Regions from separate parts of the Trichococcus sp. TS_SC_9 genome, predicted to be linked through region 2. Evidence: a T-box and tRNA genes for the amino acid it is inferred to sense, from the RefSeq annotation. Region 2 holds a T-box; the other regions hold tRNA genes.
What was found. A T-box is a leader RNA that pairs with one kind of tRNA and senses whether it is charged. The one in region 2 lies ahead of tyrS (tyrosine--tRNA ligase), so its partner is inferred to be a tRNA-Tyr.
Positions count from the first base shown of each region.

Region 1: it has a tRNA-Tyr gene. The T-box ahead of tyrS (tyrosine--tRNA ligase) is inferred to sense a tRNA for this amino acid. The anticodon was not compared.
Region 3: it has a tRNA-Tyr gene. The T-box ahead of tyrS (tyrosine--tRNA ligase) is inferred to sense a tRNA for this amino acid. The anticodon was not compared.
Region 4: it has a tRNA-Tyr gene. The T-box ahead of tyrS (tyrosine--tRNA ligase) is inferred to sense a tRNA for this amino acid. The anticodon was not compared.

Region 1 covers NZ_CM149591.1:1,216,971-1,224,062, forward strand. Annotated here, with positions in the region: rRNA gene AC0J5I_RS05820 (23S ribosomal RNA) at 1-1,404, shown strand, start outside; rRNA gene rrf (5S ribosomal RNA) at 1,496-1,611, shown strand; tRNA gene AC0J5I_RS05830 (tRNA-Asn) at 1,634-1,707, shown strand; tRNA gene AC0J5I_RS05835 (tRNA-Lys) at 1,722-1,794, shown strand; tRNA gene AC0J5I_RS05840 (tRNA-Leu) at 1,798-1,879, shown strand; tRNA gene AC0J5I_RS05845 (tRNA-Thr) at 1,891-1,966, shown strand; tRNA gene AC0J5I_RS05850 (tRNA-Gly) at 1,970-2,041, shown strand; tRNA gene AC0J5I_RS05855 (tRNA-Leu) at 2,089-2,174, shown strand; tRNA gene AC0J5I_RS05860 (tRNA-Arg) at 2,180-2,253, shown strand; tRNA gene AC0J5I_RS05865 (tRNA-Pro) at 2,272-2,345, shown strand; tRNA gene AC0J5I_RS05870 (tRNA-Ala) at 2,361-2,433, shown strand; tRNA gene AC0J5I_RS05875 (tRNA-Met) at 2,445-2,518, shown strand; tRNA gene AC0J5I_RS05880 (tRNA-Ile) at 2,533-2,606, shown strand; tRNA gene AC0J5I_RS05885 (tRNA-Ser) at 2,627-2,716, shown strand; tRNA gene AC0J5I_RS05890 (tRNA-Met) at 2,746-2,818, shown strand; tRNA gene AC0J5I_RS05895 (tRNA-Asp) at 2,908-2,983, shown strand; tRNA gene AC0J5I_RS05900 (tRNA-Gly) at 2,985-3,055, shown strand; tRNA gene AC0J5I_RS05905 (tRNA-Ile) at 3,067-3,140, shown strand; tRNA gene AC0J5I_RS05910 (tRNA-Ser) at 3,177-3,264, shown strand; tRNA gene AC0J5I_RS05915 (tRNA-Glu) at 3,292-3,363, shown strand; tRNA gene AC0J5I_RS05920 (tRNA-Val) at 3,443-3,515, shown strand; tRNA gene AC0J5I_RS05925 (tRNA-Glu) at 3,541-3,612, shown strand; tRNA gene AC0J5I_RS05930 (tRNA-Glu) at 3,714-3,785, shown strand; tRNA gene AC0J5I_RS05935 (tRNA-Glu) at 3,887-3,958, shown strand; tRNA gene AC0J5I_RS05940 (tRNA-Val) at 3,975-4,047, shown strand; tRNA gene AC0J5I_RS05945 (tRNA-Asp) at 4,050-4,122, shown strand; tRNA gene AC0J5I_RS05950 (tRNA-Phe) at 4,142-4,214, shown strand; tRNA gene AC0J5I_RS05955 (tRNA-Tyr) at 4,228-4,308, shown strand; tRNA gene AC0J5I_RS05960 (tRNA-Trp) at 4,332-4,402, shown strand; tRNA gene AC0J5I_RS05965 (tRNA-His) at 4,421-4,493, shown strand; tRNA gene AC0J5I_RS05970 (tRNA-Gln) at 4,501-4,572, shown strand; tRNA gene AC0J5I_RS05975 (tRNA-Cys) at 4,595-4,665, shown strand; tRNA gene AC0J5I_RS05980 (tRNA-Leu) at 4,711-4,794, shown strand; gene AC0J5I_RS05985 (aldo/keto reductase) at 5,081-6,058, opposite strand; gene AC0J5I_RS05990 (carboxymuconolactone decarboxylase family protein) at 6,238-6,999, shown strand; gene AC0J5I_RS05995 (MerR family transcriptional regulator) at 7,017-7,092, shown strand, end outside.
Region 2 covers NZ_CM149591.1:1,611,937-1,619,028, forward strand. Annotated here, with positions in the region: gene AC0J5I_RS07780 (Gfo/Idh/MocA family protein) at 1-741, shown strand, start outside; gene AC0J5I_RS07785 (NAD(P)H-dependent oxidoreductase) at 892-1,596, shown strand; gene AC0J5I_RS07790 (hypothetical protein) at 1,623-1,805, shown strand; gene AC0J5I_RS07795 (GNAT family N-acetyltransferase) at 1,866-2,405, opposite strand; gene tyrS (tyrosine--tRNA ligase) at 2,407-3,669, opposite strand; T-box leader at 3,740-3,955, opposite strand; gene AC0J5I_RS07805 (C40 family peptidase) at 4,275-5,612, shown strand; gene AC0J5I_RS07810 (MerR family transcriptional regulator) at 6,064-6,831, shown strand; gene metG (methionine--tRNA ligase) at 7,021-7,092, shown strand, end outside.
Region 3 covers NZ_CM149591.1:638,642-645,733, reverse strand. Annotated here, with positions in the region: rRNA gene AC0J5I_RS03025 (23S ribosomal RNA) at 1-1,675, shown strand, start outside; rRNA gene rrf (5S ribosomal RNA) at 1,767-1,882, shown strand; tRNA gene AC0J5I_RS03015 (tRNA-Asn) at 1,905-1,978, shown strand; tRNA gene AC0J5I_RS03010 (tRNA-Lys) at 1,993-2,065, shown strand; tRNA gene AC0J5I_RS03005 (tRNA-Leu) at 2,069-2,150, shown strand; tRNA gene AC0J5I_RS03000 (tRNA-Thr) at 2,162-2,237, shown strand; tRNA gene AC0J5I_RS02995 (tRNA-Gly) at 2,241-2,312, shown strand; tRNA gene AC0J5I_RS02990 (tRNA-Arg) at 2,345-2,418, shown strand; tRNA gene AC0J5I_RS02985 (tRNA-Pro) at 2,438-2,511, shown strand; tRNA gene AC0J5I_RS02980 (tRNA-Ala) at 2,527-2,599, shown strand; tRNA gene AC0J5I_RS02975 (tRNA-Met) at 2,611-2,684, shown strand; tRNA gene AC0J5I_RS02970 (tRNA-Ile) at 2,699-2,772, shown strand; tRNA gene AC0J5I_RS02965 (tRNA-Ser) at 2,793-2,882, shown strand; tRNA gene AC0J5I_RS02960 (tRNA-Met) at 2,912-2,984, shown strand; tRNA gene AC0J5I_RS02955 (tRNA-Asp) at 3,074-3,149, shown strand; tRNA gene AC0J5I_RS02950 (tRNA-Gly) at 3,151-3,221, shown strand; tRNA gene AC0J5I_RS02945 (tRNA-Ile) at 3,233-3,306, shown strand; tRNA gene AC0J5I_RS02940 (tRNA-Ser) at 3,346-3,433, shown strand; tRNA gene AC0J5I_RS02935 (tRNA-Glu) at 3,461-3,532, shown strand; tRNA gene AC0J5I_RS02930 (tRNA-Val) at 3,549-3,621, shown strand; tRNA gene AC0J5I_RS02925 (tRNA-Asp) at 3,624-3,696, shown strand; tRNA gene AC0J5I_RS02920 (tRNA-Phe) at 3,716-3,788, shown strand; tRNA gene AC0J5I_RS02915 (tRNA-Tyr) at 3,802-3,882, shown strand; tRNA gene AC0J5I_RS02910 (tRNA-His) at 3,897-3,969, shown strand; tRNA gene AC0J5I_RS02905 (tRNA-Gln) at 3,978-4,049, shown strand; tRNA gene AC0J5I_RS02900 (tRNA-Cys) at 4,072-4,142, shown strand; tRNA gene AC0J5I_RS02895 (tRNA-Leu) at 4,188-4,271, shown strand; gene AC0J5I_RS02890 (winged helix-turn-helix transcriptional regulator) at 4,432-4,770, shown strand; gene AC0J5I_RS02885 (hypothetical protein) at 5,169-5,459, shown strand; gene AC0J5I_RS02880 (ABC transporter permease) at 5,473-6,102, shown strand; gene AC0J5I_RS02875 (glycine betaine ABC transporter substrate-binding protein) at 6,103-7,011, shown strand; gene AC0J5I_RS02870 (ABC transporter ATP-binding protein) at 7,029-7,092, shown strand, end outside.
Region 4 covers NZ_CM149591.1:3,077,144-3,084,235, forward strand. Annotated here, with positions in the region: gene AC0J5I_RS14875 (beta-glucoside-specific PTS transporter subunit IIABC) at 1-1,725, opposite strand, end outside; gene AC0J5I_RS14880 (MurR/RpiR family transcriptional regulator) at 1,978-2,862, shown strand; gene AC0J5I_RS14885 (N-acetyltransferase family protein) at 2,986-3,429, opposite strand; tRNA gene AC0J5I_RS14890 (tRNA-Leu) at 3,594-3,677, opposite strand; tRNA gene AC0J5I_RS14895 (tRNA-Cys) at 3,723-3,793, opposite strand; tRNA gene AC0J5I_RS14900 (tRNA-Gln) at 3,826-3,897, opposite strand; tRNA gene AC0J5I_RS14905 (tRNA-His) at 3,906-3,978, opposite strand; tRNA gene AC0J5I_RS14910 (tRNA-Trp) at 3,999-4,069, opposite strand; tRNA gene AC0J5I_RS14915 (tRNA-Tyr) at 4,102-4,182, opposite strand; tRNA gene AC0J5I_RS14920 (tRNA-Phe) at 4,196-4,268, opposite strand; tRNA gene AC0J5I_RS14925 (tRNA-Asp) at 4,287-4,359, opposite strand; tRNA gene AC0J5I_RS14930 (tRNA-Val) at 4,362-4,434, opposite strand; tRNA gene AC0J5I_RS14935 (tRNA-Glu) at 4,451-4,522, opposite strand; tRNA gene AC0J5I_RS14940 (tRNA-Ser) at 4,547-4,635, opposite strand; tRNA gene AC0J5I_RS14945 (tRNA-Asn) at 4,688-4,761, opposite strand; rRNA gene rrf (5S ribosomal RNA) at 4,772-4,887, opposite strand; rRNA gene AC0J5I_RS14955 (23S ribosomal RNA) at 4,979-7,092, opposite strand, start outside.

The DNA.
Region 1 (7,092 bases), 390 kb from region 2:
AAGCAGCAAGTCTGAGAACGAGTGAAATGCTTTTTCTCTTAAGGACAAGCTGTGATGGGGAGCGAAATTTAGTAGCGAAGTTCCTGATGTCACACTGCCAAGAAAAGCTTCTAGTGAGAAAGTAACTGCCCGTACCGCAAACCGACACAGGTAGTTGAGGAGAGAATCCTAAGGTGTGCGAGAGAACTCTCGTTAAGGAACTCGGCAAAATGACCCCGTAACTTCGGGAGAAGGGGTGCTGACCGCAAGGTCAGCCGCAGTGAATAGGCCCAAGCGACTGTTTATCAAAAACACAGGTCTCTGCAAAATCGAAAGATGACGTATAGGGGCTGACGCCTGCCCGGTGCTGGAAGGTTAAGAGGAGAGGTTAGCGCAAGCGAAGCTTTGAATTGAAGCCCCAGTAAACGGCGGCCGTAACTATAACGGTCCTAAGGTAGCGAAATTCCTTGTCGGGTAAGTTCCGACCCGCACGAAAGGCGTAACGATTTGGGCACTGTCTCAACGAGAGACTCGGTGAAATTATAGTACCAGTGAAGATGCTGGTTACCCGCGACAGGACGGAAAGACCCCATGGAGCTTTACTGCAGTTTGATATTGCGTGTTTGTATCACATGTACAGGATAGGTAGGAGCCAATGATACCGGGACGCCAGTCTCGGAGGAGGCAACGGTGGGATACTACCCTTGTGATATGACCACTCTAACCCGCTGCTCTTAGCGAGCAGGGAGACAGTGTCAGACGGGCAGTTTGACTGGGGCGGTCGCCTCCAAAAATGTAACGGAGGCGCCCAAAGGTTCCCTCAGAATGGTTGGAAATCATTCGTAGAGTGTAAAGGCAGAAGGGAGCTTGACTGCGAGACCTACAAGTCGAGCAGGGACGAAAGTCGGGCTTAGTGATCCGGTGGTTCCGCATGGAAGGGCCATCGCTCAACGGATAAAAGCTACCCTGGGGATAACAGGCTTATCTCCCCCAAGAGTTCACATCGACGGGGAGGTTTGGCACCTCGATGTCGGCTCATCGCATCCTGGGGCTGTAGTCGGTCCCAAGGGTTGGGCTGTTCGCCCATTAAAGCGGTACGCGAGCTGGGTTCAGAACGTCGTGAGACAGTTCGGTCCCTATCCGTCGCGGGCGTTGGAAATTTGAGAGGAGCTGTCCTTAGTACGAGAGGACCGGGATGGACACACCGCTGGTGTACCAGTTGTTCTGCCAAGAGCATCGCTGGGTAGCTATGTGTGGACGGGATAAACGCTGAAAGCATCTAAGCGTGAAGCCCCCCTCAAGATGAGATTTCCCATCACTTTAAGTGAGTAAGACCCCTGAGAGATGATCAGGTAGATAGGTTGGGAGTGGAAGTACAGCGATGTATGGAGCGGACCAATACTAATCGGTCGAGGACTTAACCAATTTTTAAAAGATGAAAACTCAAGCGGTGTTTTCGGGTTCCCTTTAAATTTGTAGATTCAGTTTTGAGAGAACAACGTTCTCTTGAAAAATGTGCGGTGACGATGGCAAGAAGGTCACACCTGTTCCCATCTCGAACACAGAAGTTAAGCTTCTTAGCGCCGATTGTAGTGAAGGGTTTCCCTTTGTGAGAGTAGGACGTTGCCGCGCTTTTTTTTGTATACAGAATTATTCCGCAATAGCTCAGTTGGTAGTAGCGCATGACTGTTAATCATGATGTCGTAGGTTCGAGTCCTACTTGCGGAGTTTTTTCTTAAGATGAGTTATTAGCTCAGTTGGTAGAGCATCTGACTTTTAATCAGAGGGTCGCAGGTTCGAGCCCTGCATAACTCATTTGCGGGTGTGGCGGAATTGGCAGACGCACTAGATTTAGGATCTAGCGCCGCAAGGCGTGGGGGTTCAAGTCCCTCCACCCGCATAATTTAATACGCCGGCTTAGCTCAGTTGGTAGAGCATCTGATTTGTAATCAGAGGGTCGAGGGTTCGAATCCTTTAGCCGGCACCATTCGCGGAAGTAGTTCAGTGGTAGAACATCACCTTGCCAAGGTGGGGGTCGCGGGTTCGAACCCCGTCTTCCGCTTTCATAAGGACTATGCCAGACCTTATGAAAGCAACAAACAGTAACATGCCGGGGTGGCGGAACTGGCAGACGCACAGGACTTAAAATCCTGCGGTGAGTGATCACCGTATCGGTTCGATTCCGATTCTCGGCATATAGGCACCCATAGCTCAATTGGATAGAGTACTTGACTACGAATCAAGCGGTTACAGGTTCGACTCCTGTTGGGTGCATTTTTTAATATTTTCAAACGGGAAGTAGCTCAGCTTGGTAGAGCACTTGGTTTGGGACCAAGGGGTCGCAGGTTCGAATCCTGTCTTCCCGATTCAACAATCTTCACGGGGCCTTAGCTCAGCTGGGAGAGCGCCTGCCTTGCACGCAGGAGGTCAGCGGTTCGATCCCGCTAGGCTCCATTTTCATTTTTGGCGGTGTAGCTCAGATGGCTAGAGCATCCGGTTCATACCCGGAAGGTCATGGGTTCGACCCCCTTCGCCGCTATTATACCTTGCTTCGGACCTTTAGCTCAGTTGGTTAGAGCAGACGGCTCATAACCGTCCGGTCGCAGGTTCGAGTCCTGCAAGGTCCATGAAAAAATTATCAGCTTATGGAGGATTACCCAAGTCCGGCTGAAGGGAACGGTCTTGAAAACCGTCAGGCGTGTAAAAGCGCGCAAGGGTTCGAATCCCTTATCCTCCTTTAGTGGCCTCAGGCCATTGTATTATTATCGCGGGGTGGAGCAGTTGGCAGCTCGCCGGGCTCATAACCCGGAGGTCACAGGTTCAAGTCCTGTCCCCGCAATTGTCATGATTGTCGCTGCTTCAGCAGCTTACAAGCATGATACACTTGGGCGCAAGCCCACAGTGTAACCTCAAAAAATTTTAACGCATGGTTCCGTGGTGTAGGGGTCAACATGCCTGCCTGTCACGCAGGAGATCGCGGGTTCAAATCCCGTCGGAGCCGCCATGCGGGTGTAGTTTAGTGGTAAAACCCCAGCCTTCCAAGCTGATGTCGGGAGTTCGATTCTCCTCACCCGCTTTTTTAAAGAAGGGCCTATAGCTCAGCTGGTTAGAGCGCACGCCTGATAAGCGTGAGGTCGATGGTTCGAGTCCATTTAGGCCCATTGATAAAGCATACAGATAGTGGAGTTCTCTTTTAAGGGGAAGTACTCAAGTGGCTGAAGAGGCGCCCCTGCTAAGGGTGTAGGTCGTTAACGCGGCGCGAGGGTTCAAATCCCTCCTTCTCCGTAGCTTTATCGTAAAGAATAAAAGCATGGTCCGTTGGTCAAGCGGTTAAGACACCGCCCTTTCACGGCGGTAACACGGGTTCGATTCCCGTACGGATCATTGTCATGGTTGTTGCAGCTTCAGCTGTTGTACAAACATGATACACTTGAGCGTCAGCTCACAGTGTTTCCAGCATTATGGAGGTTTAGCTCAGCTGGGAGAGCGTCTGCCTTACAAGCAGAATGTCGGCGGTTCGATCCCGTCAACCTCCATTGCATTATTTATTTCCAATCTTATGGTCCGTTGGTCAAGCGGTTAAGACACCGCCCTTTCACGGCGGTAACACGGGTTCGATTCCCGTACGGATCATCATCCTAGCTGTTGCGGCTCTAGCTGCTTAACGAACAGGATACAAATGGACGTCAGTTCCAACCAATCATTCTCTATCTTAATAGTATTTTCAACCTTACGGTCCGTTGGTCAAGCGGTTAAGACACCGCCCTTTCACGGCGGTAACACGGGTTCGATTCCCGTACGGATCATCATCCTAACTGTTGTGGCTCGGGCTGCTTAACGGACAGGATACGAATGGATGTCAGTTCTGTCCAATCAATCTCCATCTTAATAATATATTCAACCTTATGGTCCGTTGGTCAAGCGGTTAAGACACCGCCCTTTCACGGCGGTAACACGGGTTCGATTCCCGTACGGATCATTGTTTCCAGCATTATGGAGGTTTAGCTCAGCTGGGAGAGCGTCTGCCTTACAAGCAGAATGTCGGCGGTTCGATCCCGTCAACCTCCATTGGTTCCGTGGTGTAGGGGTTAACATGCCTGCCTGTCACGCAGGAGATCGCGGGTTCAAATCCCGTCGGAGCCGTTTTTTTAAATTTTATTTTGGTCTGATAGCTCAGTTGGTAGAGCACTTGATTGAAGCTCAAGGTGTCGGCGGTTCGAATCCGTCTCGGACCATTTTTTATATGATGGAGGGATAGCGAAGTGGCTAAACGCGGCGGACTGTAAATCCGCTCTTTCGGGTTCGGCAGTTCGAATCTGCCTCCCTCCATTTTTTAAAAGCTTACTCTGAATAGGGGTATAGTTTAAAGGTAGAACAACGGTCTCCAAAACCGTCGGTGTGGGTTCAAGTCCTACTACCCCTGTATCAACATTATATTATGGCGATTGTGGCGAAGTGGTTAACGCACCGGTTTGTGGATCCGGCATTCGTGGGTTCAATTCCCATCAGTCGCCCTCTTATTGGGCTATCGCCAAGCGGTAAGGCAACAGACTTTGACTCTGTCATTCGTTGGTTCGAATCCAGCTAGCCCAGTTTTTTTTAATAGTAACACCTCGGCGGTATAGCCAAGTGGTAAGGCACAGGTCTGCAAAACCTCTATCACCGGTTCAAATCCGGTTACCGCCTTTCCATAAGTACAAGTAAGATGGAAAATTGCATTCTTCATATCATGCCGGCGTGGCGGAATTGGCAGACGCGCTGGACTCAAAATCCAGTGCCCGCAAGGGCGTGCCGGTTCGACCCCGGCCGCCGGTATCATACAAAAAAGCCCAGAGAGATGGTTTCCATCTTTCTGGGCTTTTTTTGGCATGGTGATTATGTGCGGCAAGTTTGCTTGGAGCCACAGGATATCTGAACTCCGGTGAAGCTAGGGTTCGCAGGAGTTCAGGTGTCGATTACGCTATTCAGTTCCGGTGAGCAACCCTTAACAGGAGCTGAGCGCCTGGATTGTTTCTTACCTCCGGCGAATCTGTCCTCATCGGAGGTGAGGGCCCCCAGCCTAAACTATCTCGATTCATCCCTCCGCAGATCCTCATCGTTTCTATCTGTATCCCGTAATATTCCTTGGAACGTATGCTTCTTCCAAGTATTTGATTTCTTCGGCGCTCAATGCGACTTCGAATGCGCCAAGGGCATCATCCAGATATTTCACTTTTGTTGCCCCAATCAGTGGGGAGGTGACGAAGTCTTTGCTCAGCATCCAGGCAGTCGCGATTTGTCCGCGGGGGATGCCGCGCTCGTCCGCCAATTTATGAACCCTGGAAATGACTTCGTTGTCGGAAGCCACAATGTATGCAGGCAGATTTGCCTCCACGGCTTGACTGGTGCGGGCTGTGACGGCGCCGATATCCCTCGTCAATCTTCCGCCTGCCAATGGACTCCAAGGCGTTATCGCGATTTTTTGGTCCTGCAGCAAAGGGATCATTTCGCGTTCTTCTTCCCGGTAAAGAAGATTGTACAGGTTCTGCATGGAAACAAATTTCGTCCAACCGTTTTTCTCGGCGATGAATTGGGCCTTCGCAAATTGCCAAGCATGCATGGAGGAAGCTCCGATGTAACGCACTTTCCCCATCTTCACCAAGTCATGCAGTGCTTCCATCGTTTCTTCGATAGGCGTGCCGTAATCCCAGCGGTGGATGATGTACAGATCCAGATAATCCGTCTGCAATCTTTTCAAAGAGTGATCGATTTCGGCGAAGATGCTTTTGCGGGACAAGCCTTTCGCGTTCGGTCCGTCGAACATCGGGAAATACAATTTGGATGCCAGGACGATTTCATCGCGGTTGGCGAAATCCTTCAAAGCCTTCCCGACGATCTCTTCACTGGATCCAGCTGAATACAGATTCGCAGTATCGAAAAAATTGATCCCGGAGTCCAAGGCTTTTTTGATGATTTCGCGGCTTTCCGTTTCGCCGATCGACCATTTTTCCCGACCGCGTTCCGGATCCCCGAATCCCATACAACCCAAACAAAGTCTTGAGACTTCCAGACCGGTATTCCCTAATTTTACATATTCCATGACGGCGCCTCCATTTTTTTATTTTTATTATAAACCTATTGTAACTGTTGGAGTTAACTCCAAGACAAGTGTTTTCTGACGAATAAAAAAATGTTTTTGAATAGCTTCTGTTATGGTTGACTTGGAGTCCACTTCAGGGATTACACTGGAAGCAACAAAAGATGAAGAAGGAGGAATATATGATGGAAATGAGCGGAACTGCAAAAAAGAACCATGATGAATTGTTTCCCGGGCATGTGTCGATACTGGCTGAGAAGGATCCGGAACTAATTGAGGTATTCGATAATTTTGCGTTTGATGAGGTGCTGCAATACGCCAGTTTGGATGTGAAGGAACGGCAAAAAGTGCTGTTGGCTGCTTTGATTGCCATGCAGTGCGTGAACGAGTTCAAGGCGATGGCGAAGGGTGCTTTGAACGTAGGCGTCACGCCGGTTGAAATCAAAGAGATCGTCTATCAGGCTGTCCCTTATGCCGGCTTGGGGAAAGTGTTCGATTTCCTGCATGCGGCCAATGAAGTGTTGGAGGAAAGAGGGATCACGCTGCCGTTGGAGGGGCAATCCACTACGACAATCGAAAACCGTTTTGAGAAGGGCTTGGAAATCGTCCGTGAAGCTGCCGGGGACGCAGTGGACAACATGCTGGACACAATGCCGCAGAACCAGAAGCATTTCGCCACTTTCCTGGCGGATAACTGTTTCGGTGATTTCTTTACCCGCAGCGGCTTATCGATCCAGGAACGGGAACTGCTGAATTTTACCATGCTGGCTTCGATGGGCGGAGCGGAGCAGCAACTGAAGGGGCATATCCGCAACAACCTTCGCGTCGACAATGACAAGAAAAAGCTGTTGGATACGCTCACGGTCCTGTTGCCGTTCATCGGGTATCCGCGGACATTGACGGCGCTGAATTGCCTGAATGAAGTCGCTCCGGAAGAAAGCTGAAAGCGTAGGGGATAAAGATGAAAATCGCTCAAGTCAGCAAAGAGAAAAATGTGTCAATCGATAGTTTGCGTTATTATGAACGGATCGAGCTGA
Region 2 (7,092 bases):
GACAAGACAGGCTTCACGACACTTGAACAACTGGAAGAGACCAAAAAAGTCGTAGCAGAGACCGGGAAAAAATATTGGGTCTACTTCAGCGAACGCCTGCACGTGGAAGGAGCTGTATTTGCCGGCCAACTGATCGAAGAGGGCAGGATCGGCCGCGTCATCCAAGTGACCGGATTCGGACCGCACCGCTTGGACAAGGAAAAGCGTCCGGATTGGTTCTTCAAAAAAGAACAATACGGCGGCATTTTGGCCGACATCGGTAGCCATCAGATCGAACAGTTCCTTCACTATACGGGTAATACCGATGCGAAAGTGCTCCACAGCAAAGTCGGGAACTACAACAATCCGGCTACGCCTGAATTGGAGGACTACGGTGATGCTACGCTCATCGGCGATAATGGCGCAACCTTCATCTTCAAAGTCGATTGGTTCACGCCGGATGGCCTCGGGACATGGGGAGATGGCCGCACATTCATCACCGGGACGGAAGGGACGATTGAAATCCGCAAATATATCAACGTGGCGACCGAACAGACTGGTGATCACCTCTTCCTGGTGACGAAGGATGGCGAGGAGCATTACTCATTGGCGGGCGAAGTCGGGTTCCCGTTCTTCGGCGAAATGATCTTGGACTGCATCAACCGCACCGAAAATGCGATGACGCAGGAACATATCTTCAAGGCGCAGGAATTATGCCTGAAGGCGCAGGACCAAGCACTGATCATTACCGCAAACCTATAATACAATATCCCTTCCTTTGCATCCGGATTAAGCGGATGGTGAGGGAAGGGATTTTTGTTGGTTTTGGACAGGATGAGCGTGCAACTTGAACTCTGGCCGGCAGCTTGTTATGATTCGGATGAAGAACTATTGAGTGAATGAGGTGAAAGGATGCAAACAGTGATCATAGTCAGCCACCCGACGCTGGCTGATTCCAACGCGCAAAGGTTTCTGTGGGAAAGTCTTCCGGCTGAAGGGGTGACTTGGCACCATCTCGAATCGGTTTATCCGGATGGACAGATCGATCGGGAGGCCGAGCAACAGCAATTGCTCCAGTATGACCGTATCATCTTCCAATTCCCGTTCTATTGGTATAGCTCGCCTGCTTTGTTGAAGCAATGGCAGGATGTCGTCCTGACTGAAGGTTTCGCCTACGGAGCTGACGGAAGCAGGCTGTCGGGGAAAGAATTCGGCCTCGTTCTGGCCCTTGGTGTGAATGAACGCGAATACCAAGCGGGGGGCAGGGAAGGCTTCACGATTTCGGAACTGACCCGGCCGTTTCAGGCGATGGCAAGGAAATGCGGCATGGTGTACTTGCCGACGCTCGTCGTTTCGAAGTTCGATTATCTGAGCGACAGCAAGAAGAAAGAATTGCTGATCGCTTATCAGCAATACCTGACCAAAGACAATGACGCTAGTCTCAAGACTTCAGAAAATTGGTTCAAACTCCAACTGCAGTCGCTCGGGAAAGCGGGACTTTCCGAAGCGGATCAGCAACTGGTGGAGCATCTGCTTACCGTTTTGGAGGACAACCGCGGGCACTTGGATGATCTGGCGTGGACGTTGGCGCAGATGGAAGGCAATCAGCTGGGATAAAGGCAAAGGCAAAGCGAGGGGCGACAATGGAGACTGAAAATTGGGTGCAGAAACAACTGGACCATTTAGTGGAAGCAAGCAAGGATTACCGGCAAAAAGCGCTTTTTCAGGAAACGAAGAAGCTTTTCCAGGAGCAGCATCAACGGATGGAACAGATGGAAGGCGAACTGGACGGGCGGATGTGGAGCCCGAAAGAGTGGTCGAATTAGGAAGCGCAAAAAAATAGAGGACAGCTGAGGAAATGTTCAGCTGTCCTCTATTTGTGTTGTCTATCGTTTTGGTGCGAGGGGATATTGGTAGACGTAGTCATCCATCACGAAGCCGCCTCCGATGGGGGCAACGATGGATTCCGTGCGCACAAAACCGTATTTTTCATAGAAAGCGATCGAACCTTCATTGTATTTGTTGACGGTAAGCTCCAGGACTTTTTTCTGTTCCCTGATGGCCAGATCGACCATTTTCTGCAGGATCTGATAGGCGTAGCCTTGTCCGCGGGCTTCCTGTAGCAGGTAGAGCTTGCTGATGAACAGCTTGTCGTCCTGTAATTGGATAGCCAAGTAACCGGCGGATTGGCCCTCGCTTTTGATGAGGAAATAATCCAATTTGCCTGTTTCGATATCCTCTTCCAGGTTTGCTCTGGATTGGATGTTCTCCAACATATAGGTTACCTGCGCTGGTCCCAGGATCGGCAGATAGTACTCATGCCAGATGATGTCAGCCAAGCGGGACAGTTCGTTGATTTGCTCCATGTTCTCGACCGGTTCCAACCGGAGTGCGACTTCGCGCGAAAAGAGTTGTGGGGTTGTCATATCAAGCCACCAATTTAACCAGGAAATATTTCTTTTTGCCGCGGCGTACTAAGATGAAGCGGCCTTCGAAAGAATTTTCGGCAGTGATGACGAATGCCAGATCCGTGACTTTGTCGCCGTTGATGGAGATGGCGCCGTTTTGGATGTCTTCGCGTGATTGACGGCGTGATGGTTCGATGCCGAGGTCGACCAGCCAAGTGACCAATTCCTGTTCCTTCAGGTCGGATTCGAAAGTCGGCATATTTTTGAAGCCTTCAGCGATTTCATCGGCAGTCAATTCCTTCACTTCGCCGGTAAACAGGGCTTCGGTGATTTTGAGAGCGTCCGCCAAGGCTTGTTCGCTGTGGACGAAGCGCGTCATTTCCGATGCCAATACTTTTTGGGCTTCGCGTTTGTGCGGCTCTGTTTCCACTTTTTCAGTCAGGGCATCGATTTCTTCCTTCAAAAGGAAAGTGAAGTATTTTAAGTATTTGATGACATCGCGATCGTCCTGGTTCACCCAGAATTGGTAGAATTCGTAAGGTGTTGTTTTCTTCGGGTCCAACCAGACAGCACCGCCGGCAGTCTTGCCGAATTTCGTTCCGTCCGCCTTCAGCATCAACGGAATCGTCAAACCGAAAGCTTTTGCTTCCGCGCCTTCTTTTTTGCGGATCAGATCCAAACCGGCAGTGATGTTGCCCCATTGATCCTGGCCGCCGATCTGAAGGTTGACGCCTTCATTCTGGAAAAGGTGCAGGAAGTCCATGGATTGCAGAATTTGGTATGTGAATTCCGTGAAGGAAATGCCGGTGTCCAGACGGCTCGCTACGATATCTTTGGCCAACATCGTATTGATGTTGAAGTTCTTGCCGAAATCGCGCAGGAAATCCAGCAGAGTCAAATCTTTGGTCCAATCGTAGTTATTGACTAGACGGATGTCAGCTGAACTGTCGGACAAGAATAGTTTCTTCATTTGAGAGGTCAAAGCATTTGCATTCTCGACGACCTGATCCATCGATTGCAGGACACGCTCTTCGCTCTTTCCGCTTGGGTCTCCGATCGATCCGGTCGCTCCGCCGATCAGGATGACTGGCCTGTGTCCGGCCAATTGGAATCTCTTCAATACGATGAAGGGAATCAGATGTCCGATATGCAGGCTATCACCGGTAGGGTCAACGCCGCAATAGAGGCCAATCTGCTCATCCTCCGTTAATTTACGTAGACCTGCTGCATCCGTTTGTTGGTTGATGGCGCCGCGCCATTCTAATTCATCGATGATATTCATGTGCTTCATTCCTTTTCTCATAAATTTATATGCAAAAAAATCCCTGTCCAGACAAGAAAATACTTGTTTGAACAGGGACGATAGTTACCGTGTTACCACCCAGCTTGCAGAATCATCCCGAAATCGGAAAGACTTTGCCACTCTGACATGTATCGTATGCCGACCGCTTATGCGCATAAGAAAGCTCCAAAGTGTAATTCGAATCCAGGCTTGCATCAGCTTCCACCAACCGCTGACTCTCTGAAGGACAAAATCCCGATTCTACTGTCTTTTTCATCGCTTTTTATTGTATTGGTTAATTGCCGTAAGTATAGCGCAGTAAAACTTTAAATGTCAACAGTGACAATGAAAAAAGTAATGTTGCTGAAATGTTACAAAAGGGGGAGGTGCATGAAATATTACTGATGGCGCTGATTTGGACACATTAGGGGAATCGTTTTACAGAATTGTTACAGTTAGGATACAACTTGACGAAACCGAGTTAAACGAAAAAAAACTATGTTATGATTCATTATGTTGATGAATCTTAAGGGAAACTATAAAAAGTTAAAAGATATATAAGAATTATAACTAACTACAATCGAATGTAAGTGGAGGAATTAGACTTGAAGAAGAAATTAGTGGCTATCGCATTAGCAGGTACGATCCTTGCAACAAGTATAGTAACGCCTTTTACAGCGCAAGCAGATGAAATCTTAACAAAAATCCAACAGCAAGAAACTAAAATTTCTGAATTGGACAGCAAACAAAGTACGGTAGAAGAAAACTTGTCTGCAATCACTGCAGAAGTTGATGCAGCCGAAAAAAGAGCAGAGACTTTATTGGCAAACCGCGTAAAGACACAAGATGAGATTGTTACTTTACAAGAAGATATTGCCGAATTGCAAGTTGTCATCGCGCAACGCGAAGAGCAATTGGATGAACAAGCAAGATCTGTTCAAGTGAACGGTTCAAACGAAAACTACTTGAACTTCATCGTATCATCAGAATCCTTCACTGATTTAGTATCCCGCATCGATGTTGTATCAAAAATGGTTTCTGCCAATAAAGAATTGGTAGAACAGCAAGTTGCGGATCAAAAAGCTGTTGAAGACAAGAAAAATAAAACAGAAGATAACTTAAACGAAATCAATGCAATGGCCATGGAGTTGGAACAACTTAAAGGCGATCTGCAAGTGAAGAGAATCGAACAAGAAAGCGCAGTTGCCGCTTTGGCTGCTGAAAAAGCAACAGCTGAATCCGACCGTGAAATGTTCTTGGCACAAAAAGAAGAAGCTGATCAACGTGCTGCCGCAGAGGCTGCTTCCATTGCCGCCGCTGAAGCTGCCGCAGCTACTGTAGCTGCAACAGTCGCACAAGCAAGTTCAGAAGAATCTTCTGCTGCTGCTTCATCCGTCGACATTGCATCAAGCACGGTTGCAAGTTCCGAGTCAGCAACAACTGCTAGCTCAGCTCCTGCTCAAACAGTTGCCGCTGCACCAGTTGTTGAGAGTGCACCAGTTGTGTCTGCTCCTGCAGCAGCTGCACCAGTCGTCAGCGCACCCGTTGTGGCTGCGCCAGTCGTGACTGCACCGGCATTATCAGCACCAACAGGCGATGTTGTTTCCATTGCTGCACAATACATCGGGGTTCCTTATGTATGGGGTGGAAAAACACCATCAGGCTTTGACTGCTCAGGCTTCACTTCTTATGTTTTCAGACAGGCATACGGCATCGAAATCGGTGGCTACACAGTTCCTCAAGAAAACTCAGGTACGCAGATCGCTGTATCAGCCGCACAAGCGGGAGATTTGATTTTCTGGGGTTCAAGAGGCGCGACTTATCACGTAGCTATCTACGTAGGCGGCGGACAATACATCCACGCTCCAGCACCAGGCCAAACCGTTACTTATTCTTCTTACAACCTTTCCGGCGCATCATTTGCCGTACGTGTTGCAAGATAATCCGAAATTCACGACAGTCCTCCGGGGCTGTCTTTTTTTGCATAATGTAGGAAAGAATAAAATTTCTGTACTCAAAAGTGCATCACCATAGGTATTTCACAGGATTGCAAAATGTTTCATGCGTCCCAAATTGTTGGCTAGCTTCACGGGTTAGCCCTTCGGAAAGGGTAAAGGAACCTCTTGTCTCTGCGAGCCAAGACATACTGTTCGACTAACCTGCTGACGCAGGAAGTCTCTCAGCAATTGCGCTCTGCGATGCTCATTTGCATGGGACTCTTAGGGGTTCATCCCTTAGAGTCCCAGTATAAGGTGACCGTAGGGAACGTTGCGCGGCCAAATTTCCTAAATTTCTTTCAGGGCTGAACGGACCCGTTCAGCTTTTCTTGTACAGGAATCTGTTGACCTTGACGCAACGTCAAGGTGTATGATGAAATCATCGGAGGGGATAGGTATGGAATACACGATCCAAAAATTGAGCCGGCTGGCCGGCGTAAGCACGCGGACGCTGCGCTTCTATGATGAAATCGGCCTGCTGAAGCCCAAACGCACCAGTTCCTCGGGCTACCGTATCTACGGTGAAGTGGAGGTAGACAGACTCCAGCAAATTTTGTTTTTCAAACAACTATCCTTTTCGCTTGATGAGATCAAAGCAGCGATGGATGACCCAGCCTATGACGCGGAACGATCGTTGGTCGCGCATAAACAGGCGTTGTTGGAGAAAAAGGCAGAAATCGAATTGCTGATCAAAACGGTCGAGGCTACGCTGGATGAAAAAAGAGGAGGCAAAAAGATGAGCGACAAAGAAAAATTTGAAGGCTTGAAAAGGGAACTGCTCGACGAGAACGAAAGCCGCTATGGGCAGGAGATCCGCGAAAAATACGGTGAAAAGACCATTAAGGCTTCAAACAAAAAATTTGCGGGAATGAGCGAAGCGGATTTTGACGCGATGCAGGAGCTGGCCGTGCGCTTGCAGGAGCTGCTGATCGAAGCGATGGCTACGGGGGATGCCGGCGGAGAGGCTGCCCTTGCGGTTGCTGCGCTGCATAAACAGTGGCTGAGCTACACTTGGCCGACGTACTCCACGGAAGCGCACCGCGGGCTGGCCCAGATGTATGTCGATGACGAACGGTTCACGGCATACTACGACAAAGCATCGGGCGAAGGGGCCGCCGCCTTTTTGCGGGATGCGATCCACAACTATACTGAAAAAGCTGAATGACGCTGGAAAGGCCGGGAGCGGAACGTTGCTTTCGGCTTTTTTGTGCGTGGATCCGGAGTTGTAGGCGATGGCGGGAGGTTGCCGCTTGTTTCGAATTTCGCGCCCCAACCCTTGACTTTTGTGGTAGAATGGTACGGTAAGTTGCGTACATTCGCAAATAACTTAGAATTCAGGGAGGCGCACTCATTCGTGGCTAAAGAAAAAAATACATTTTATATCACTACTCCAATCTATTATCCGAGCGGTAAGCTCCACATCGGA
Region 3 (7,092 bases), 970 kb from region 2:
AGGGCATCGAAGCCAGATCGTGAGGACTGGTGGAGCGCTTAGAAGTGAGAATGCCGGTATGAGTAGCGCAAGACGGGTGAGAATCCCGTCCACCGAATAACTAAGGTTTCCTGGGGAAGGCTCGTCCTCCCAGGGTTAGTCGGGACCTAAGCTGAGGCCGATAGGCGTAGGCGATGGACAACAGGTTGATATTCCTGTACCAGTTGCTTTTGTTTGAGCGATGGAGGGACGCAGGAGGCTAAGGAATGCACACGATCGGAAATGTGTGTCCAAGCAGCAAGTCTGAGAACGAGTGAAATGCTTTTTCTCTTAAGGACAAGCTGTGATGGGGAGCGAAATTTAGTAGCGAAGTTCCTGATGTCACACTGCCAAGAAAAGCTTCTAGTGAGAAAGTAACTGCCCGTACCGCAAACCGACACAGGTAGTTGAGGAGAGAATCCTAAGGTGTGCGAGAGAACTCTCGTTAAGGAACTCGGCAAAATGACCCCGTAACTTCGGGAGAAGGGGTGCTGACCGCAAGGTCAGCCGCAGTGAATAGGCCCAAGCGACTGTTTATCAAAAACACAGGTCTCTGCAAAATCGAAAGATGACGTATAGGGGCTGACGCCTGCCCGGTGCTGGAAGGTTAAGAGGAGAGGTTAGCGCAAGCGAAGCTTTGAATTGAAGCCCCAGTAAACGGCGGCCGTAACTATAACGGTCCTAAGGTAGCGAAATTCCTTGTCGGGTAAGTTCCGACCCGCACGAAAGGCGTAACGATTTGGGCACTGTCTCAACGAGAGACTCGGTGAAATTATAGTACCAGTGAAGATGCTGGTTACCCGCGACAGGACGGAAAGACCCCATGGAGCTTTACTGCAGTTTGATATTGCGTGTTTGTATCACATGTACAGGATAGGTAGGAGCCAATGATACCGGGACGCCAGTCTCGGAGGAGGCAACGGTGGGATACTACCCTTGTGATATGACCACTCTAACCCGCTGCTCTTAGCGAGCAGGGAGACAGTGTCAGACGGGCAGTTTGACTGGGGCGGTCGCCTCCAAAAATGTAACGGAGGCGCCCAAAGGTTCCCTCAGAATGGTTGGAAATCATTCGTAGAGTGTAAAGGCAGAAGGGAGCTTGACTGCGAGACCTACAAGTCGAGCAGGGACGAAAGTCGGGCTTAGTGATCCGGTGGTTCCGCATGGAAGGGCCATCGCTCAACGGATAAAAGCTACCCTGGGGATAACAGGCTTATCTCCCCCAAGAGTTCACATCGACGGGGAGGTTTGGCACCTCGATGTCGGCTCATCGCATCCTGGGGCTGTAGTCGGTCCCAAGGGTTGGGCTGTTCGCCCATTAAAGCGGTACGCGAGCTGGGTTCAGAACGTCGTGAGACAGTTCGGTCCCTATCCGTCGCGGGCGTTGGAAATTTGAGAGGAGCTGTCCTTAGTACGAGAGGACCGGGATGGACACACCGCTGGTGTACCAGTTGTTCTGCCAAGAGCATCGCTGGGTAGCTATGTGTGGACGGGATAAACGCTGAAAGCATCTAAGCGTGAAGCCCCCCTCAAGATGAGATTTCCCATCACTTTAAGTGAGTAAGACCCCTGAGAGATGATCAGGTAGATAGGTTGGGAGTGGAAGTACAGCGATGTATGGAGCGGACCAATACTAATCGGTCGAGGACTTAACCAATTTTTAAAAGATGAAAACTCAAGCGGTGTTTTCGGGTTCCCTTTAAATTTGTAGATTCAGTTTTGAGAGAACAACGTTCTCTTGAAAAATGTGCGGTGACGATGGCAAGAAGGTCACACCTGTTCCCATCTCGAACACAGAAGTTAAGCTTCTTAGCGCCGATTGTAGTGAAGGGTTTCCCTTTGTGAGAGTAGGACGTTGCCGCGCTTTTTTTTGTATACAGAATTATTCCGCAATAGCTCAGTTGGTAGTAGCGCATGACTGTTAATCATGATGTCGTAGGTTCGAGTCCTACTTGCGGAGTTTTTTCTTAAGATGAGTTATTAGCTCAGTTGGTAGAGCATCTGACTTTTAATCAGAGGGTCGCAGGTTCGAGCCCTGCATAACTCATTTGCGGGTGTGGCGGAATTGGCAGACGCACTAGATTTAGGATCTAGCGCCGCAAGGCGTGGGGGTTCAAGTCCCTCCACCCGCATAATTTAATACGCCGGCTTAGCTCAGTTGGTAGAGCATCTGATTTGTAATCAGAGGGTCGAGGGTTCGAATCCTTTAGCCGGCACCATTCGCGGAAGTAGTTCAGTGGTAGAACATCACCTTGCCAAGGTGGGGGTCGCGGGTTCGAACCCCGTCTTCCGCTTCAAATTTAGATAGTGCTTTGCACTGTCTTTTGCACCCATAGCTCAATTGGATAGAGTACTTGACTACGAATCAAGCGGTTACAGGTTCGACTCCTGTTGGGTGCATTTTTCACATAATTATCACCGGGAAGTAGCTCAGCTTGGTAGAGCACTTGGTTTGGGACCAAGGGGTCGCAGGTTCGAATCCTGTCTTCCCGATTCAACAATCTTCACGGGGCCTTAGCTCAGCTGGGAGAGCGCCTGCCTTGCACGCAGGAGGTCAGCGGTTCGATCCCGCTAGGCTCCATTTTCATTTTTGGCGGTGTAGCTCAGATGGCTAGAGCATCCGGTTCATACCCGGAAGGTCATGGGTTCGACCCCCTTCGCCGCTATTATACCTTGCTTCGGACCTTTAGCTCAGTTGGTTAGAGCAGACGGCTCATAACCGTCCGGTCGCAGGTTCGAGTCCTGCAAGGTCCATGAAAAAATTATCAGCTTATGGAGGATTACCCAAGTCCGGCTGAAGGGAACGGTCTTGAAAACCGTCAGGCGTGTAAAAGCGCGCAAGGGTTCGAATCCCTTATCCTCCTTTAGTGGCCTCAGGCCATTGTATTATTATCGCGGGGTGGAGCAGTTGGCAGCTCGCCGGGCTCATAACCCGGAGGTCACAGGTTCAAGTCCTGTCCCCGCAATTGTCATGATTGTCGCTGCTTCAGCAGCTTACAAGCATGATACACTTGGGCGCAAGCCCACAGTGTAACCTCAAAAAATTTTAACGCATGGTTCCGTGGTGTAGGGGTCAACATGCCTGCCTGTCACGCAGGAGATCGCGGGTTCAAATCCCGTCGGAGCCGCCATGCGGGTGTAGTTTAGTGGTAAAACCCCAGCCTTCCAAGCTGATGTCGGGAGTTCGATTCTCCTCACCCGCTTTTTTAAAGAAGGGCCTATAGCTCAGCTGGTTAGAGCGCACGCCTGATAAGCGTGAGGTCGATGGTTCGAGTCCATTTAGGCCCATTGATAAAGCAACAATATTAACAGAAAATTTCTTGTTATGGGGAAGTACTCAAGTGGCTGAAGAGGCGCCCCTGCTAAGGGTGTAGGTCGTTAACGCGGCGCGAGGGTTCAAATCCCTCCTTCTCCGTAGCTTTATCGCAAAGAATAAAAGCATGGTCCGTTGGTCAAGCGGTTAAGACACCGCCCTTTCACGGCGGTAACACGGGTTCGATTCCCGTACGGATCATTGTTTCCAGCATTATGGAGGTTTAGCTCAGCTGGGAGAGCGTCTGCCTTACAAGCAGAATGTCGGCGGTTCGATCCCGTCAACCTCCATTGGTTCCGTGGTGTAGGGGTTAACATGCCTGCCTGTCACGCAGGAGATCGCGGGTTCAAATCCCGTCGGAGCCGTTTTTTTAAATTTTATTTTGGTCTGATAGCTCAGTTGGTAGAGCACTTGATTGAAGCTCAAGGTGTCGGCGGTTCGAATCCGTCTCGGACCATTTTTTATATGATGGAGGGATAGCGAAGTGGCTAAACGCGGCGGACTGTAAATCCGCTCTTTCGGGTTCGGCAGTTCGAATCTGCCTCCCTCCATTCTTATTATTATGGCGATCGTGGCGAAGTGGTTAACGCACCGGTTTGTGGATCCGGCATTCGTGGGTTCAATTCCCATCGGTCGCCCTCTTTATTGGGCTATCGCCAAGCGGTAAGGCAACAGACTTTGACTCTGTCATTCGTTGGTTCGAATCCAGCTAGCCCAGTTTTTTCAAATAGTAACACCTCGGCGGTATAGCCAAGTGGTAAGGCACAGGTCTGCAAAACCTCTATCACCGGTTCAAATCCGGTTACCGCCTTTCCATAAGTACAAGTAAGATGGAAAATTGCATTCTTCATATCATGCCGGCGTGGCGGAATTGGCAGACGCGCTGGACTCAAAATCCAGTGCCCGCAAGGGCGTGCCGGTTCGACCCCGGCCGCCGGTATCACACAAAATAGGCTCTCAACGATCACATCATCGTTGAGAGCCTGTTTTTTTGCATAGTTATACACGAAACTGAAAGGAATATTTGAAATAAGCGCTTTTTAGGTATATAATTCGTGGTAACTTACAAAAAGAAACCTACTATCTATGAGGTGAAAAAGATGCTGACTAAAGAAGAATTGCCATTTTGCCCGGTTGCGACAACCGTCGATCTGATCGGAAATAAATGGAAACTGCTGATAATGCGTGAATTGTTGACAGGAACCAAGCGTTTTAATGAAATGCACCGATTGGTTGAGGGTATTAGCCAAAAAGTATTGACTGAAAATCTTCGGAAGATGGAGACGGATGGGATTGTGAAACGGGAAGTATTTGCTGAAGTGCCCCCCAGAGTGGAATATTCATTAACCGATCTTGGGGATTCCTTAAGACCTATCATCAACAGCATGAGTGACTGGGGAACGGATTATATCAAAAATAATCTATTGGAACAAAAATAAGCCAGCATAGGAAGGAGGGGGCCGGATTGCGCATCCGCTCTTTTTTGTAATCCGATGCGGCTGCCAAAAGTTGTATCATTTTCATACTCCCTTTTGAAGCGTTATAATGCTTCAAAAGGGAGTTTTTTTTGCATTCCCTTGTGTAAGTATCCTTCTAGCAGCAGGTTACAAAAAGGTAAGTACCTGATAAAAAAGTGCGTACTATTGTAAGGGCATCTTTAACGATATAGTCAGAGTATGGAAATCTGTCCATAAGTATGGAAAGGGAGAAATATCAGTGAGGCGTTAAGCAAGTCAGGCCAGCACGAATGCCATTCCTGACTACGTTGCTTGTACGAAGAAGCTGTCTCGGCGGTGATTTTCGGTGCGCATGTGTTGAAGGAGGGGGAACGCGTGTAATGATAGATCCTGTATTGGTATTTGCAACAATCTTTGATACAGACATTAAGATTGCCATTATGTACCTGTTCCTTTACTATCCGACAATGAGCTGCAATGATATCGTCCGATTGACTGGCGAGAAAAAAGAAAATGTGGTCAGATGTCTGTGGCGGCTGCAGGCGGATACGATCGTCATCAAACAGATGAAGGGGGACAGACAGTGCTATTACTCCTTGATGAGCAGCGGCACAGCCAGTTTGAAGGTGTTTAGTGAGATAGCAGATTTTTCGGATCGTTGCTTAAAATGAGAGGAGGTCAAAAATGCTAGTTGATGACATACTGCAATACTTTCAAGAGAATTTTAGTCAATATTGGATTTACGTTTATCAGCACCTTGGATTGAGTATCCAAGCAATCGGGATTTCTTGTTTGATCGGCATTCCGCTAGGATACATCAGCCACAAGCACCGGAAGCTCAGTCAGATAATCACCCTCAGTTCTCAAGCCTTGAGGATTATCCCCAGTTTGGCGGTCCTCTTTTTATTGATCTCTTTCATAGGCGTCGGAAGGGCTCCAGCGTTGATCGCTTTAGTGTTATTGGGAATTCCGCCGATTTTGGTTAATACAACGGTCGGATTCCTGGAAGTTTCTGCTGTGATGATCGAAACGGGAAAGGGTTTGGGGATGACCGATTGGGAGCTCTTAAAAAGGGTGAAGATTCCGCTGGCTTTTCCTTTTGTGATGACCGGTGTGAAGCTGGCGTTGGTGGAAATCATATCGAGTGCGACGTTGGCTACATACATCGGTGCTGGCGGTTTGGGAACATTGATTTTTACAGGATTGGGTTTGAACAGGATGGATCTGCTTCTCATTGGAGGGGTATCAGTAGCGATGATTGCCTTCACGACAAGCATCTTTCTTGATTACATAATTAAAAGGAGCATAAATTAAATGAAAAGAAAAAATATCATCAGTACGATTGCAATGTTGGCCGTAACACTTATAGTCTCAGGTTGTTCAGGCCTGACTGGCGGAAGCGATGGCAGCACGGAAGATACAGTCATCCGCGTGGGATCGAAGGATTTCACAGAAAACTTGGTTGTTTCGGAAATTTATGCGTTGGCTCTGGAAGATGCCGGGTATGGGGTTGAACGGATCCCGAATATCGCCAGTTCGGTCGTTCATACATCGATCACCAATGATGAAATCGATCTTTATCCGGAGTATACAGGTACAGGTCTGTTGGTAATATTGGAAATGGAGATGGAAACCGACCCGCAGAAAGTCTATGATACAATCAAGGCAGAATACGCAGAGCAGTTTAATCTGACTTGGTTGGATTATGCCGAAGCCAATGACAGTGCGGGGCTGGTCATCAAAACGAGCGTAGCCGAAAAATACGGCATCGAGACTGTTTCTGATCTGCAGGAACATGCAACTGAGCTGCGTTTTGCTTCCCAAGGTGAATTCGATCAGCGGGAAGATGGCCTGCCTGGCTTGACAAAAGTATACGGTGAATTCAACTGGAAGAGCTCGACAGTCTACGACAACAGTTTGAAATACGAAGTCTTAAAAAATGATGAAGCGGATGTCGCCCCGGCCTATACGACAGAAGGACAACTGACCAATAAAGAAGAATTCACGGTTTTGGTGGATGACAAGAAATTCTGGCCGCCTTACAATTTGGCTCCAGTGATCCGGAATGAAGTGTTGGAAGAAAATCCTGAGATTGCAGAAATTTTGAACAACATCAGCAGCACGCTGGATACAGAAACGGTGACCGGATTGAATGCCAAAGTGGATGTCGATGGAGAAGAATATGAAGCGGTAGCGAAAGAGTACTTTGATTCGAAAAAATAAGGAGGCGTTGAGGCCGCATGGAGCAAACCGCGATAGAATTCAAAAATGTGACGAAGCTCTACGGGGAAGGGGGCACGAAGG
Region 4 (7,092 bases), 1.5 Mb from region 2:
GGTCAACAAAGTCTGACCTTTCTTGATTTTATCCCCTTGCTTGACATGTGCTTCGAAAAATTTCCCGTTCAATTCAACGGTGTTCAAGCCTACATGGATCAGCAGTTCCACGCCATCATTGGACAGAAGACCGATGGCATGCTTTGTCGGGAACAGACTGACTACTTCACCGTCGAAAGGCGCAATAACTTTTCCTTCAATAGGTTCAAAGGCTACGCCTTTACCCAACATTCCTTCAGAAAAAGCTTCATCCTGCACTTCAGATAACGTCAACATTTCTCCGTTGATTGGACTGTTGATGCTGACAGATGCAACTTGGATCGTTTGAGTCGCTGTGGTTTCATTCGCTTCGCCAACTACCACAGCCGCTTTCTCATATTTCAAACTCAGCAGGTAGGTTGCGATGGCTGTCGTTACTGCACTGATTGCGATTGCAATGAGGATATTGTACAAGTTGGAAATATCTTCCCCGATGTACAAAGGAATCGCCGGCAAACCGGATGAACCTGTCGCATATCTCGAAGCGCCGCTCAAACCAGCATACAATCCACCCGCGCCCCCACCGATCATCGTTGCGATCAGCGGATATTTCTTCGGCAAAGCGATACCGTACAACGCGGGCTCGGTGATCCCCATCAACGCAGTGATCCCTGCTGACGTACCCAGCAACTTCTCGGACTGGACCTTGGTTACACGGCTAGTGACCAGTGCGGCAACGCCTGTCGCGATATTCGAAACCATCGCACCCGGCCCAAAAATATTTGCATATCCCACAGAAGTCAACTGGATGACATCCAGCGGGCCGACGCTTGTGTGGATACCGAACATAACCATGATCGGCAAAAGTGTTCCGACAATGACCGCAGGTGCCCAAGGAGCCACGCCCCGGATGATTTCAAAGCCTAAAGCGATAAATTCACCAGCATATGATCCGATCGGTCCGACAGCTACCAATGCCACGATACCCGTCAACAATATCGTGAACATCGGAACAAACACGATCTTGACTGCATTTGGAATCACGCGATTAAAGAATTTTTCGATATAAGATTGAACGATCACGATTAGCAAAATCGGAATAACGCTGGATCCGTAATTCACCAGACGCATCGGCATAGCAAAGATTTCCACTGGATTCCCTTCCGTGATCAATCTTGCCATATTCGGGTGCAGCAGCACACCGGCTAAAGCCATCGCAAGATAAGGACTGCATTTCAATTTTCTGGCCGCAGTGGAAGCCAACAGGAACGGCAGGAAATAGAAAACAGCATCCGCCATAAAATTGATTACGAAATACGTTTGGCTCTCATTGGAGATAACTTTGAATAATACCAATAATGCAAGCAAAGCTCTGATCATACCGGCTCCACTTATCGCAGGGATGATTGGGGTGAATGCTGAAGAAATGAATTCGACAGCCATAAGGGCCACATTTTTCTTTTCGTTTTCCGAAGCGGCGACAGACTCGGTCATTACACCCGACAATGACTGCATTTCATCATATACCTCGCTGACATGCGTGCCGATCACAACCTGAAATTGCCCTCCGCTGTTGATGACACCCGCAACTCCGTTCAATGCTTTCAATTCCGCAACATTTGCTTTTGATGCCTCATAAAGATCAAAACGAAGTCTGGTCTGACAATGAATCAGATTGCGGACATTTTTCTCTCCTCCAACCAATCCAACGATGTCTTTGGCTAACTGTTCATACTTTTTGCTCATCTGGGAAACCCCTCTCTTTTTTTGAATAGCGCGCTTTCGCTTTACATATCGACTATACTTCTTGAGAGGAGCGCTTACAATACATTGAAGCCAAGTCGGAACAGCGTTTCGCGGAAACAACCAACTTCATTGGAATACGCGAAATAATGCGAAACGTTTTCATAAAATTTCATAACTGCAGAAGCTTTCTGATATAATACTTTCTGGAGCATACTGTTACTGTAGAAAATAAATGCCACTGGAGGTTCTTCCATGAAACTTATTCAAAAAATCGAAGACTATACGATATTATATAAAGACTCCCGTTCGCAAATAGCTGAATTTTTAATCCAAAACAAAGATGACCTTAACGAATATTCAATGAATGATATATCCAAACAAACCTTTTCATCGAAAGCGACTTTGGTCCGTTTTGCAAAATCACTGGGATTCAGCGGCTGGAAAGAACTGATCAAGACATTGATAGAAGAAATCCGCTATGAAGAGAAGCATTATTCCGCCATCAGTCCCAATATCCCATTCGACAAAAATGATTCTTTCCAGAAAATCATTCAAAACATCTCCACAGTCCAAATCGAAAGCATCAATGACACCGCCGACCGCATCGATACCGCTGCTCTTGAAGAGGCTGTAGGGAAACTGATCAGCGCGAACAGAATCGTTGTGCTGGGAATGAGCCCGAATAACCTGCTGGCAGAAATTTTCCGACGAAAAATGGCCACGATCGGAAAAATTGTCGAAGTGGCTCCTCCTGGCGAAATCGGTATAATCGCTTATTCCCTGACCAACAAGGACGCCGCCATCGTCATCTCGTACTCAGGAAATGATGTCTCCCGGGAACCGATGAAATTCATACCGGATATGAATTCAAAAGGTGTGAAACTCATCGGTATAACAAGCGATGGGTACAATTATATGAGACAGGAGATCGAAACCGTTCTGACCATTTCCTCCAGGGAGGGACTCTACAAAAAGATCAGCAATTTCTCTACCGAAGAATCGATACTGTTCATTCTAAATGTGCTCTATGCTTGCTTCTTCTCGAAAGAATATATAAAAAACTACACCTATAAACTAAAGAATTCGATAAAATTGGAAGAATCCCGCCGCATAAGACAAATGGATCTGAAGGAATAATTTGCTTTCCTGGTAATAGATGCAAAAAAAACTTTCGTCGGAATCTATCTTGATTGCGACGAAAGTTTTTATATTCAGGAGAAGTCTGTCTCGCTCTTCCCTACCCAATTGCACGATTTCGACTCAGGTTAACTCCAGATAAAACGGAATAATGTCCACAAAAGTACCATCGTCCATTTTGAAGCCACCCGGAATGGTCCCCAACTCTTTGAAACCCAGCTTTTTGTAAAGGCTGATTGCACCCTTATTGTCGGCTACTACAGCATTGAACTGCATGATGCGGAACCCTGCCTGCTTAGCCACCTCCAACGAATGCACCACAAGTTTTTCGCCAATGCACTTCCCTCTTTGGTCATCCTTGACAGCGTAAGAGGCATTCGCGATGTGGCCGCAACGTCCGATGTTGTTCGGATGAAGAATATACAAACCAACTATTTCGCCATCCTCTTCCGCAACGCCAGTCAACGTCTGTTCCGCGAAAAAGACTGCCGCTTCCTTCATTGATAAGCCGTTTTCTTGCGGGAAATACTGGCCTTCGATAACGACATGATTCCAAATACTAGTCATAGCAACCAATTCATTGTTGCTATATTTCCTGATAACGATACCCATCACCCTACCCGCTTTCGCATACAAATTCACTGGTTATATTATAACCCACAACACGATTCGCTATACAAAAAAAATAAACCTACAACGATGAAATCATCGTCGTAAGCTTATTTGTATGATACCGGCGGCCGGGGTCGAACCGGCACGCCCTTGCGGGCACTGGATTTTGAGTCCAGCGCGTCTGCCAATTCCGCCACGCCGGCATGATATGAAGAATGCAATTTTCCATCTTACTTGTACTTATGGAAAGGCGGTAACCGGATTTGAACCGGTGATAGAGGTTTTGCAGACCTGTGCCTTACCACTTGGCTATACCGCCGAGATGTTGCTATTTGAAAATATTTGAAAAAACTGGGCTAGCTGGATTCGAACCAACGAATGACAGAGTCAAAGTCTGTTGCCTTACCGCTTGGCGATAGCCCAATAAAGAGGGCGACCGATGGGAATTGAACCCACGAGTGCCGGATCCACAAACCGGTGCGTTAACCACTTCGCCACGATCGCCATGATATTAATTTAAAAAACAGGGGTAGTAGGACTTGAACCCACACTGACGGTTTTGGAGACCGTAGTTCTACCTTTAAACTATACCCCTATGGTGCGAAATTGAAATTTAATCCAAAAAAATGGAGGGAGGCAGATTCGAACTGCCGAACCCGAAAGAGCGGATTTACAGTCCGCCGCGTTTAGCCACTTCGCTATCCCTCCAACATATAAAAAATGGTCCGAGACGGATTCGAACCGCCGACACCTTGAGCTTCAATCAAGTGCTCTACCAACTGAGCTATCAGACCAAAATAAAATTTAAAAAACGGCTCCGACGGGATTTGAACCCGCGATCTCCTGCGTGACAGGCAGGCATGTTGACCCCTACACCACGGAACCAATGGAGGTTGACGGGATCGAACCGCCGACATTCTGCTTGTAAGGCAGACGCTCTCCCAGCTGAGCTAAACCTCCATAATGCTGGTAATAATGATCCGTACGGGAATCGAACCCGTGTTACCGCCGTGAAAGGGCGGTGTCTTAACCGCTTGACCAACGGACCAAGATATTTATTATATTGGGAATACGGAGAGTAAGGGATTCGAACCCTTGAGACAGTTTAACCCGCCTACACGATTTCCAATCGTGCTCCTTCGGCCGCTCGGACAACTCTCCAAGTTCCGATAAAATCTTATTCATATCAAATGCATGAGACTTAACCGAAAAACTCCGCAAGTAGGACTCGAACCTACGACATCATGATTAACAGTCATGCGCTACTACCAACTGAGCTATTGCGGAAAAGCAAAAAGCGCGGCAACGTCCTACTCTCACAAAGGGAAACCCTTCACTACAATCGGCGCTAAGAAGCTTAACTTCTGTGTTCGAGATGGGAACAGGTGTGACCTTCTTGCCATCGTCACCGCACATTTTTCAAGAGAACGTTGTTCTCTCAAAACTGAATCTACAAATTTAAAGGGAACCCGAAAACACCGCTTGAGTTTTCATCTTTTAAAAATTGGTTAAGTCCTCGACCGATTAGTATTGGTCCGCTCCATACATCGCTGTACTTCCACTCCCAACCTATCTACCTGATCATCTCTCAGGGGTCTTACTCACTTAAAGTGATGGGAAATCTCATCTTGAGGGGGGCTTCACGCTTAGATGCTTTCAGCGTTTATCCCGTCCACACATAGCTACCCAGCGATGCTCTTGGCAGAACAACTGGTACACCAGCGGTGTGTCCATCCCGGTCCTCTCGTACTAAGGACAGCTCCTCTCAAATTTCCAACGCCCGCGACGGATAGGGACCGAACTGTCTCACGACGTTCTGAACCCAGCTCGCGTACCGCTTTAATGGGCGAACAGCCCAACCCTTGGGACCGACTACAGCCCCAGGATGCGATGAGCCGACATCGAGGTGCCAAACCTCCCCGTCGATGTGAACTCTTGGGGGAGATAAGCCTGTTATCCCCAGGGTAGCTTTTATCCGTTGAGCGATGGCCCTTCCATGCGGAACCACCGGATCACTAAGCCCGACTTTCGTCCCTGCTCGACTTGTAGGTCTCGCAGTCAAGCTCCCTTCTGCCTTTACACTCTACGAATGATTTCCAACCATTCTGAGGGAACCTTTGGGCGCCTCCGTTACATTTTTGGAGGCGACCGCCCCAGTCAAACTGCCCGTCTGACACTGTCTCCCTGCTCGCTAAGAGCAGCGGGTTAGAGTGGTCATATCACAAGGGTAGTATCCCACCGTTGCCTCCTCCGAGACTGGCGTCCCGGTATCATTGGCTCCTACCTATCCTGTACATGTGATACAAACACGCAATATCAAACTGCAGTAAAGCTCCATGGGGTCTTTCCGTCCTGTCGCGGGTAACCAGCATCTTCACTGGTACTATAATTTCACCGAGTCTCTCGTTGAGACAGTGCCCAAATCGTTACGCCTTTCGTGCGGGTCGGAACTTACCCGACAAGGAATTTCGCTACCTTAGGACCGTTATAGTTACGGCCGCCGTTTACTGGGGCTTCAATTCAAAGCTTCGCTTGCGCTAACCTCTCCTCTTAACCTTCCAGCACCGGGCAGGCGTCAGCCCCTATACGTCATCTTTCGATTTTGCAGAGACCTGTGTTTTTGATAAACAGTCGCTTGGGCCTATTCACTGCGGCTGACCTTGCGGTCAGCACCCCTTCTCCCGAAGTTACGGGGTCATTTTGCCGAGTTCCTTAACGAGAGTTCTCTCGCACACCTTAGGATTCTCTCCTCAACTACCTGTGTCGGTTTGCGGTACGGGCAGTTACTTTCTCACTAGAAGCTTTTCTTGGCAGTGTGACATCAGGAACTTCGCTACTAAATTTCGCTCCCCATCACAGCTTGTCCTTAAGAGAAAAAGCATTTCACTCGTTCTCAGACTTGCTGCTTGGACACACATTTCCGATCGTGTGCATTCCTTAGCCTCCTGCGTCCCTCCATCGCTCAAACAAAAGCAACTGGTACAGGAATATCAACCTGTTGTCCATCGCCTACGCCTATCGGCCTCAGCTTAGGTCCCGACTAACCCTGGGAGGACGAGCCTTCCCCAGGAAACCTTAGTTATTCGGTGGACGGGATTCTCACCCGTCTTGCGCTACTCATACCGGCATTCTCACTTCTAAGCGCTCCACCAGTCCTCACGATCTGGCTTCGATGCCCTTAGAACGCTCTCCTACCACGGAACCCGAAGGTTCCATCCACAGCTTCGGTGATCTGTTTAGCCCCGGTAAATTTTCGGCGCAGGGTCACTCGACTAGTGAGCTATTACGCACTCTTTAAATGATGGCTGCTTCTGAGCCAACATCCTAGTTGTCTATGCAACCCCACATCCTTTTCCACTTAACAGATACTTTGGGACCTTAGCTGGTGGTCTGGGCTGTTTCCCTTTTGACTACGGATCTTATCACTCGCAGTCTGACTCCCGGATCTAAATCAATGGCATTCGGAGTTTATCTGAATTCGGTAACCCGAGAAGGGCCCCTAGTCCAAACAGTGCTCTACCTCCATGATTCGCATATCCGAGGCTAGCCCTAAAGCTATTTCGGAGAGAACCAGCTATCTCCAAGTTCGATTGGAATTTCTCCGCTACCCACACCTCA